4 regions of the Glutamicibacter sp. 0426 genome follow, and region 3 is predicted to be linked to each of the others. Evidence: riboswitches for the same ligand, from Rfam matches in the RefSeq annotation. Region 3 holds a riboswitch; each other region holds the start of a gene.
What was found. A riboswitch is a leader RNA that binds a small molecule or an ion and turns the genes downstream of it on or off. The one in region 3 is predicted to bind S-adenosylmethionine.

Region 1: another riboswitch for S-adenosylmethionine. It lies ahead of BKX98_RS06205 (O-acetylhomoserine aminocarboxypropyltransferase/cysteine synthase family protein); the one in region 3 lies ahead of BKX98_RS11445 (ABC transporter ATP-binding protein).
Region 2: another riboswitch for S-adenosylmethionine. It lies ahead of BKX98_RS16825 (hypothetical protein); the one in region 3 lies ahead of BKX98_RS11445 (ABC transporter ATP-binding protein).
Region 4: another riboswitch for S-adenosylmethionine. It lies ahead of BKX98_RS10355 (flavin reductase family protein); the one in region 3 lies ahead of BKX98_RS11445 (ABC transporter ATP-binding protein).

What each region holds. Positions count from the first base shown of each region.
Region 1 covers NZ_MPBI01000002.1:150,073-152,269, forward strand. The annotation lists gene BKX98_RS06200 (LysR family transcriptional regulator) at 1-717, shown strand, start outside; SAM riboswitch class I at 937-1,027, shown strand; gene BKX98_RS06205 (O-acetylhomoserine aminocarboxypropyltransferase/cysteine synthase family protein) at 1,088-2,197, shown strand, end outside.
Region 2 covers NZ_MPBI01000003.1:118,051-120,247, forward strand. The annotation lists gene BKX98_RS08880 (ABC transporter ATP-binding protein) at 1-156, opposite strand, end outside; gene BKX98_RS16825 (hypothetical protein) at 417-995, opposite strand; SAM riboswitch class IV at 1,050-1,162, opposite strand; gene BKX98_RS08885 (MFS transporter) at 1,239-2,197, opposite strand, start outside.
Region 3 covers NZ_MPBI01000004.1:79,414-81,610, reverse strand. The annotation lists gene BKX98_RS11450 (acyl-CoA dehydrogenase family protein) at 1-732, opposite strand, end outside; SAM riboswitch class I at 748-839, opposite strand; SAM riboswitch class I at 1,107-1,209, shown strand; gene BKX98_RS11445 (ABC transporter ATP-binding protein) at 1,215-2,030, shown strand; gene BKX98_RS11440 (aliphatic sulfonate ABC transporter substrate-binding protein) at 2,115-2,197, shown strand, end outside.
Region 4 covers NZ_MPBI01000003.1:439,008-441,204, forward strand. The annotation lists gene BKX98_RS10355 (flavin reductase family protein) at 441-941, opposite strand; SAM riboswitch class IV at 1,036-1,153, opposite strand; gene BKX98_RS10360 (NAD(P)-binding domain-containing protein) at 1,441-2,197, opposite strand, start outside.

The DNA.
Region 1 (2,197 bases), on a different contig from region 3:
CGGCAGGTCCTTGAGCAGGTCGAGCTGCTAGAGCACCGCTATCTCGGCCGTCCCTCGGCTCGCCGGCTGCTGGGTGTCTCCACCCAGCACTACTCCTTCGCGGTGGATGCCTTCGTGCGGATGGTCCAGGCCAGCGGCGCCGACGAGTACGAGTTCTCGCTGCGCGAGACCCGCACCGAGCAGATCATCGAGGATGTGCGCACGCTGCGCAGCGAGATCGGGATCCTCTACCTCAACGACTTCAACCGCAAGGTCATCGAGAAGCTGCTGCGCGAATCCCGGCTGGTATTCCACCCGCTCTTCCGCTCCCAGCCGCACATCTTCGTTGCCCGCAGCAACCCGCTGGCCTCCCGAACCCTGGTGTCTCTCGAAGATCTCGAAGATTTGCCGCGGCTGACCTTCGACCAGGGCGCGAACAACTCCTTCTACTTCGCCGAGGAGATCCTCTCCACCCGCTCCAGCCAGCGTGAAATCCAGGTCTCGGACCGCGCCACGATCTTCAACCTGATGATCGGTCTGGGCGGGTACACCATCTCCACCGGCATCATCAGCGACGAGCTGGATCCCTCCATTGTCTCCATCCCGCTGGCTGTCGAGGAGCGCATCGATGTCGGCTGGATTGACCACGCCGCCATCCCGCTCACCGAGCAGGCCCGGCGCTACCTGGACGAGGTGCGCGCGGTGGTGGCCGGATTCGGAGTCGAAGTCCTGGGCTGAGCGTCATCTCCGGTCATTGAAATTTGGTGCTCTGTCATGCGTGCGGGTGAAAACCCTGGGATTTCAAGGATTCTTGCTTCCTTGGTGCGTCACATAAGGGTTTGCGCCCTTACGTCATCATGACAATTCGGCGACATATGAAGCGCGGCGGCGTTCTGTGAAGCTCAGCGATTCGGGCCGCTTGCCCGGTTCGCGGCCGATGCCCAACCATGGAAGAACAACCCATCAAGAGCGGCCGAGAGATCTGGCTCGACGACGCCGCAGCAACCATCGGGAAACCGAAAGGTGCTACCGCCAGAACCGATGGAGCAGTTCCGGACCCGTGGCTTCGGTGTCCGGTGCACTCCCTCGCAGACAACGAGGAGGAGCAATGAGCCAGGAAACCGACGCGGTGCACGCAGGGTACCGCCCGAGCGGAGAGTTCCGCCCGATGCTGCCGCCGCTGCACAATTCCGCGGCCTACCAATTCGCATCGCACGCCGAAGCGGTGGAGAAGTTCGCGCTGCGACAGGCAGGCTTCACCTACTCGCGCACCGGCAACCCCACCGTGTCCATCCTCGAGCAGCGCGTGGCCGCGCTGGAAGGCGGGGCCCAGGCGGTAGCCACCGCCACCGGCCAGTCCGCGGTGGCGTTGTCCTTGCTGGCGCTGACCCAGGGACCCAGGCACATTGTGGCTTCCTCCTCGCTGTACGGCGGCACCGTGGACCTGTTCACCGACACCTTCGCCGACTTCGGGATCCGCGTCAGCTTTGTCGACCAGGCCGATCCGGCCGCCTGGGCCGCGGCCATCGAGGAGGACACCCGGGCGTTCTTCTTCGAGTCCGTGTCCAACCCGCTGTGCACCGTGGCCGATATCCCGGCCATTGCGGCGATCGCGCACGAGCGCAACATCCCGGTGGTGGTGGACAACACCCTGGCCACCCCGCTGAATGTGCGCCCGCTGGAACTCGGCGCGGACATCGTGGTGCACTCGGCCACCAAGGGGCTGGCCGGGCACGGCTCGGTGCTTGGCGGGGTAGTGGTGGATTCGGGAACCTTCGACTTCTCCGATTCCTCCCGCTGGCCGCAGATCGCCGCGCCGCGGGTGCGGCTGAATGGCACGTCGCTGCTCGAGCGCCACGGGCCGGCGGCCTACGCGATGCTGGTGCGCTCCAAGTTCCTGCACGACCTGGGCCCGGCCCTCGCCCCGGCCAGCGCCCAGGGCATCCTCGCAGGCATCGAGACCCTGCCGGTGCGCGCGGCCCACGTGCAGCGCAGCGTCACCAGGCTGATCGACGCGCTTGCCGAGTATCCGGGCATTGCCGCCATCCACCACCCCGCGCTGCCCGAGCACCCCAGCCACGAGCTGGCCCGGACGCTAGCGCCGAAGGGCACCGGCTGCGTGCTGGCCATCGAGCTGGCCCACCCATCCCTGGTTTCCCCGGTGATCGACGGGCTCAAGCTGATCAGCCTGGCCGCGAATGTGGGCGATACCCGCACC
Region 2 (2,197 bases), on a different contig from region 3:
GTCGATATCGGCATTGACCACGCCGACATCGATGATCTTGGCGTTCAGGCTGGGAAGGTAGAGCGTAGCCATGGTGGTGGCCAGCTGCAATATGACTACTGCGGCAATCCACCCGGCATAGGGTTTGGAGTGTTTCAAGATGAGCTTGAGAAGCATGTGGAAAATCCTCGCTGGCATCACGCTCTCCGGCATGCTGGGCCTTCGGATTAAGGGCAGCGTGATTGAAGAGCGATTGCCAGTCTAGCGCTCCGCTTGGACACTTAGTATCATCCTTCCGATTGATATTTGCCAACCAGTGATTAACGCCCGATTAACCTCAAGATTCCGGGGATGGTGGCGTTAATCATAGATTATGGAATTAACGCAAAGCGGCTTGGTTTCCGGCGGATTTTCATCCACCGGAAACCAAGCCCCAGTTACGCCTGCACGCTGCCGGGAACCTCGCTGGCGCAGTTCCCTCGGATGTACTTGGACAGGGCCACGGACGGGCGTTCGAAGCCCAGCAGCCGCGGGAATTCCGCCCAGGCTTCGGGCACCAGCTGCACAATGTGCTCAGGGCGCGTCCGCTCTTCCATGATGCTTCGGCCAGTGATCGGGTCCTTGCCGGTCACCCGCAGATATCTCTGGCCAGCCTGCGGGTTTTTGGCGGTGATCCCGAGCAGTTCCAGCCGTCGCCCAAGGAGTTCTTGGTCCCCGACATTTCTGCAGAGCCGGCGGGCATGGTCCAGCGCGGCTTTCAGCCCTGCGTTGACAGCCCAGTACAGTTCCGGGGTGAATCCGGCGGCAATCCAGCGGGCCACGTATTCGTGGATGTGGGGAAGATTCAGGCACAGCAGTCCACCTCGCTGCTTCTCGGCTTCGAAGGCCAGGAATCCCCCTGACTGGAGGGTGCTCGATCCTGCGTGGAAAGGATAGTCCAGCAGCACGCTGTGCCACTTCCGCTCGCCGTCGGTTCCTTGCGGATTCCCTGTTGTGTATTCATGATTGGCGCCCATGTCATCCTCGCGTTCCGTCCAGGCGGCGCAGCATCTTGAAGGATCAGCACCACCGATCGACTTGCCCGGGATGGCTTCCCGGACCGGCTCTTCCCCTGGGGCACCCCGCTCGATGAGGAGGGTTGCCACGCGGCTAGCCAGGTACTTAGCGCCGCGATTCTGTGAGCTTGGTTCGATAGTACTGGGCACCACCGACAGTTCGGCTTGGGCCGGTGCGCAGCACCGGCCCAGCAAGCGATTCGATCAGTTCCCGATTGGCGGCGGCGCCACCTCGTCGTGCTTGGTCTTCTCGCTGTCCTTCTGCTTTTCGGAAGGCACAGTCACGATGATCGACGCGATGGCGATGACCACCATCAGCACGTTGAACAACAGGCCGATGGCGCCACCGAAGCGCAACGCCACATTGTCCTGCCGGCCAATGAACAGGCCCCAGGACTGGATCAGTGCCGGATCCATGGCCTGTCCAGCCACATACAGGGCCGCGGAGATGGCCACGCCGATGGCGTTGCCCAGTGACGAGGCCATCTTGTAGATGCCGGACGCGGAACCCACCTCGCTGTCGGGGACATTGGACAGCGCCGCGTCGGTGGACGGCGTGGCATAGAAGCCCAGGCCGATGCCGAACAGCGTGAACCCGATCACGGAGAGCAAGATGTACTGGTCGATATACAGGAAAGTCATCGAGCACATCAGGATGCCCACACCGGTGATCATCGATCCCCAGAGCATCGGCTTCTTCGGCCCGAAGCGCTGCAGCAGCTTCTCACCCACGCGGATCGTGGCAAGGATGGCCACCAGATAGCCCAAGGTCAGCAGGCCGGACTGCAGCGAGGACATCCCGGCCGCCACCTGGACCAGGCCCAGCGAGACAATCAGCGTGCCTGCCGCGCCATTGAGCAGGAAGTTGGACAGCGTGGCGCCGGTGAAGGTGCCGTTGGAGAACAGCTTCAGGTTCACGAAGGGATTGCGGCTGCGCACCTCGATCTGCAAGAACAGCAGCCCGGTGACCACGAAGATCGCCACGAGCGCGATGCCTCCCAGGCTCAGCCAGCCGATATTCGGACCCTGGGAAATGTAGACGTTGATGGAGACCAGCATGACGATGAAGAAGATGAGGCCGGTGAAGTCGACGCGGCGCTCGGCTGCCGGATCCTGCTCGGCCTTGGATTCCGGGGTGCCCTTGAGCAGGAAGAGCGCCAGCA
Region 3 (2,197 bases):
GGTCAGGCCCTGGCCGAATCCGTCCCAGTCATCGAGGATCTTGACGCCGCTGCGCTGGGTGGACACCACCGCGATCTGGCGTCCGGCAAGCTCAGGGTGGGCCACCGCAACAGTGGTCCAGTCGGCAAAGATGGTGCCGGTGCAGTAGTACTTCTCGCCGTCGACTACCCAGCGCCCGTCCACGAAGCTGGCCTTCGTATTCAAGGTGCCCAGGGCGTTGCCGCCGCGCTCGGTGTAGGCGTTGCCGATGATCTGCCCGGCGGCGATGCGGGCCACCCACTTCTTGCGCAGCGCCTCGTCTTCCAGTGCCAAGACGTTCTCGACGAAGGCGATATGCGCGCGCCACAGCTGGCCTACATGGGAGTCGGCCTCGGAGAGCTCGATGAGCAGGCGGAAGACATCCACCAGCCGCGCACCGTAGCCGCCGTCGGCCACGGGAAGGCGCAGTGCGCCGAAGCGCTCGCGGTTCAGCAGGCCTACCTGCTCGAAGGGAAGCACGCGGTTCAGGTCGCGGTCCTTGGCGGTCGCGGCGATCTGGGCGAAGACCGGGCGGAAGATTTCGGCCAGTCGGTCGTACTGCTCATCCGCGCCGGGGCCGGGAGTGATCTTCAGCAGCTGCCGGGTGGGCAGCTGCTCCTCGAACTCGTCCAGTTCCAGAGCGCTGGCTTGCGAAGGATCGCTGAGCTGGTTGAAGTCCAGCCCTGGGGCATTCGGTGATTCGCCAATAGGCATAAGGGTTCTCAATTCTTTCCATCGGTCCTGGCGGTAGCACCGTCCCGCTCTTCGGGTGGTTGCTGCGGCGTCGTGGAGCCAGATCTCTCAGCCGCTCTGGATGGGTCGTGATTCATTTGTAACGGTAATAATCCGGCGCTTCCAAGCCGCGAAGTCATATTTCGCCTCAGATTTGGAAGGGCCTATGCTCAAATCCCACAGCCTAATCGCCGTCCCATCGAAGATGAGTTGCACGGATTGGCTTGCAGTCGATCGAACCGGACCTAGGTAAAATAAATAACGAAATTTCTGGGCAATGTGACGCAGTTGTCGAAGATTTTTTCATGTTACGCAAGATTTGCGTCCAAATCGTTCGACTCGCTGTAATAGAAGGGTAACCATCCCGAGCGGCCGAGAGATCTGGCTCTTTGACGCCGCAGCAACCACCTTCGGAGCTCCACCTCCGCAGGCCGGTGCTACCGCCAGGACCGATGGAGATTGATATGGCTCTTACCATTGCAGCGCCCGAGGCAACTTCAACCACCTCAACCGCACTGGACGTCCAATTCAGCAACGTGTCGCGGACCTTCACCACAAAGAAGGAAAGCCGCACCGTGCTGGCCGACATCAACTTGCACATTCCAGCCGGCCAAGTCCTCGCGATCCTAGGAGCCAGCGGCTGCGGAAAATCCACGCTGCTGCGTTCGGTCTCCGGGTTGGACCACCCCTCCACCGGTGACATCCGCACAGGCACCCACGAGGTCAACGGCATCAACGAGCTATGCGCCGTTGCTTTCCAGGAACCACGGCTGCTGCCGTGGCGATCGGTGCGCGAGAACATTGCGCTGGGTCTGGCCCCAGGAACCGAGAAGACCTCTGGCGACGCGCTGATTGATGAGCTGATCGAGCTGACCGGGCTGAGCCATGCAGCCAGCCTGCGCCCGCGGGAGATTTCCGGAGGCATGGCCCAGCGTGTTTCGCTGGCTCGCGCGCTGGCCCGCCGCCCGGGCGTATTGCTTCTCGATGAGCCCTTCGGCGCGCTCGATGCCCTGACCCGCCTGAAGATGCAGGATTTGCTGCTCTCAATTCACGCATCATTCCCCACCACGGTACTCATGGTGACCCATGACGTGGACGAGGCTTTGACCTTGGCTGACCGCGTTATCGTCTTGGGACGCAGCACCGGGAACGGCGCGGTTGGTGTCATCGAAGACCTAGCGATCTCCGCCGGGAAACCGCGCCGGCACACGGACGAGAAGTTCATTGCCGATCGCCTGCACCTGCTGCGCCTGCTCGGCGTCGACCCAACCAACCATTAATCCAGGGAACGCATTGGATCCTCGGCGATCCTTGCTCTTTGCCCTATCGTCCATCCGCTTGCACGCATAATTCTAGGATTCTCCATGCTCTTGAACCGCTTCTCCCGCCGCACCGCACTGTCCGCCGCCGCTTTGCTCATGGGCGCAGTTGCCCTGACCGGCTGCGC
Region 4 (2,197 bases), on a different contig from region 3:
ACAGTTTTGTGGATAACACTGTGGATACTGTTAATTCTGCAAAACCCTTAGTCACCACGGATTATTGTTCGCTATCAAGACTCCGAGCCCGAAGTAGTTCACAACCGACAAGAATTTCATCGCTCAGGGCCGTGGATAACTTGATGTCGCCGACGTGGCGTTGCGTGAATTTGAAGCCGTAACTGGGCTCTTGGCGCACTGCCGCCGATTTACCTCCGCAATCAGCTGCAGTGGAAGTGCAATTACACGTCGAACTTGCCCGCAGTGCATGGGCTGCATGTAGTCCAGGGTTGCTGCCGGTGCGCCCGGAGATCAAGAGGCATCGCGCCTAGTTTTCAGATTGGCGCAAGGATAAAGTGATTCCGCAGGCCTCGAAATCAAAAAAGCTTCGGCCAGATCAATACGTTGATCTGGCCGAAGCTTTGGAAGTTCAGAAGGGCTTAGACGAGCTCGGGAACCGGCAGTGAATGGAAGCGCGAATCGTGGAAGATCTGCGGTGAGTGCTTCGAGATGCGGTGCCCGTGCACTTCCATCAAGATCACCCAGTGATCCCCCGCTTCGACCTCGTTGTAAATCGAGGTTTCCAGCCACAGCGTGGACTCGTTAATGAACAGTGCGCCCTGCTCCGAGGAATAGGTGTCGATCCCGCGGAATCGGTCGCCGTTCTTCGACGCGATCTGAGCACACACTCCTTCATTGCGTTCGCTGAGCACCGAAACGCCGATGCGGCCAGCGTTGCGCAGTTTTGGCCACGTATTCGATGATTTCTGCACGGCGAACATCACCAGTGCTGGCTCGAGGGAAACACCCACGGTAAATGACGAAGCCACAATGCCGGTCTTCTCGCCATCCAGTTCTGCACAGAGGGCGGCTACGCCTGACGGATGCTGAGCGAAAACCTTGCGCAGGGTCAACGGGTCAAGTTCAAGATTCAATGACATGGCTCGATTCCTTCGGGTCTTGCCCACCGCGCAGTAGTCCGCACGCCGGAGCTTCTTGCTTCTCGAAGCCGCCAGAGTTGGAGTTCCGCGCCGTGTGCGGTACTTGTTCCAGCACGTTTTTGCGTGGAACCGAATCCTCACCTGGAGCACCCCACTACCGTTGAGAGGGTTGCCGATCAGCAAGCCAGGGCTTATAGCTGATGCTCTTGATTCTGCTTAAAACAATATGGGTGATTACGAAGCAGCGTCAAACAATTCACTTCTTAAATCGAAATACTCCGTCATTCATTCGGTGAACCGCGGTCATTTCTGGTCGCAATCGCTCATTTGTTCGCCACACATCATGTCCTGCTCGCCTTAATGCTGAGGAAGCGGCTTGCAACGGAATCCCTGACCGGTTCGGCCCCCAGTACCTGTTCTGCCGGTTGGCAACGAGCCTCGGCCCGCCCGGACCAATCACGGTCCAGGCGGGCCGGGAAACCTCAGGTACTTCCGCGCTTCAGAGCCGGTGGAAGCTTTCGGCGAGTGCGTACACCGGGGTGTCCAGCCCCTCGTAGCGGGCCTTGAGCTGCAGCCCGAGGTACTTGGAGTAGTGGCGCGACTGGTGCAGGTTGCCGCCGTGGAACCACAGGTTCTTGACCCTGGTCGGCTTCCACATGTTGCGCAGCTCCCCCTCCCACGGTCCGGGATCCTTGGTGGTGCCCGACCCCAGTCCCCAGCACTTGCCCACCTCGTCGGCGACCTCCTGGGATATCAGCTGCGCGGCCCAGCCATTCATGGAGCCGTAACCGGTCGCGTAGACCACCGCATCGGCGGGCAGCTCGGTGCCGTCGGCCAGTACCACGGAATGCTCGGTCAGGTGCGAGACTTCTCCCTTGGCAAGGGCGATGGAACCATCGGCCACCAGCTCCGAGGCGCCGATGTTGATGTAGTAGCCCGAACCGCGGCGCAGGTACTTCAGGAACAGGCCCGAGTCGTCGTCCCCGAAGTCCAGATCGAACCCGGCATCGGTCAGCGACTGGTAGAACTGAGCGTCATCCTCGCGGATCTGGGCGAAGGCCGGCTTGTGGAACTCGGGCAGAACCTTGTACGGGATCGAGGCGAAGATCAAGTCCGCGGTATTGTGGTCGATCGCGTTGGCCAGCGCCTCCTCCGAGTACAGCGGGCCGAGCACGGTCTTCATCAGCGATTCGGAACGCACGATATGGGTGCTGGAGCGCTGCACCATGACCGGCTTCGCTCTGTTGTTCACCAGG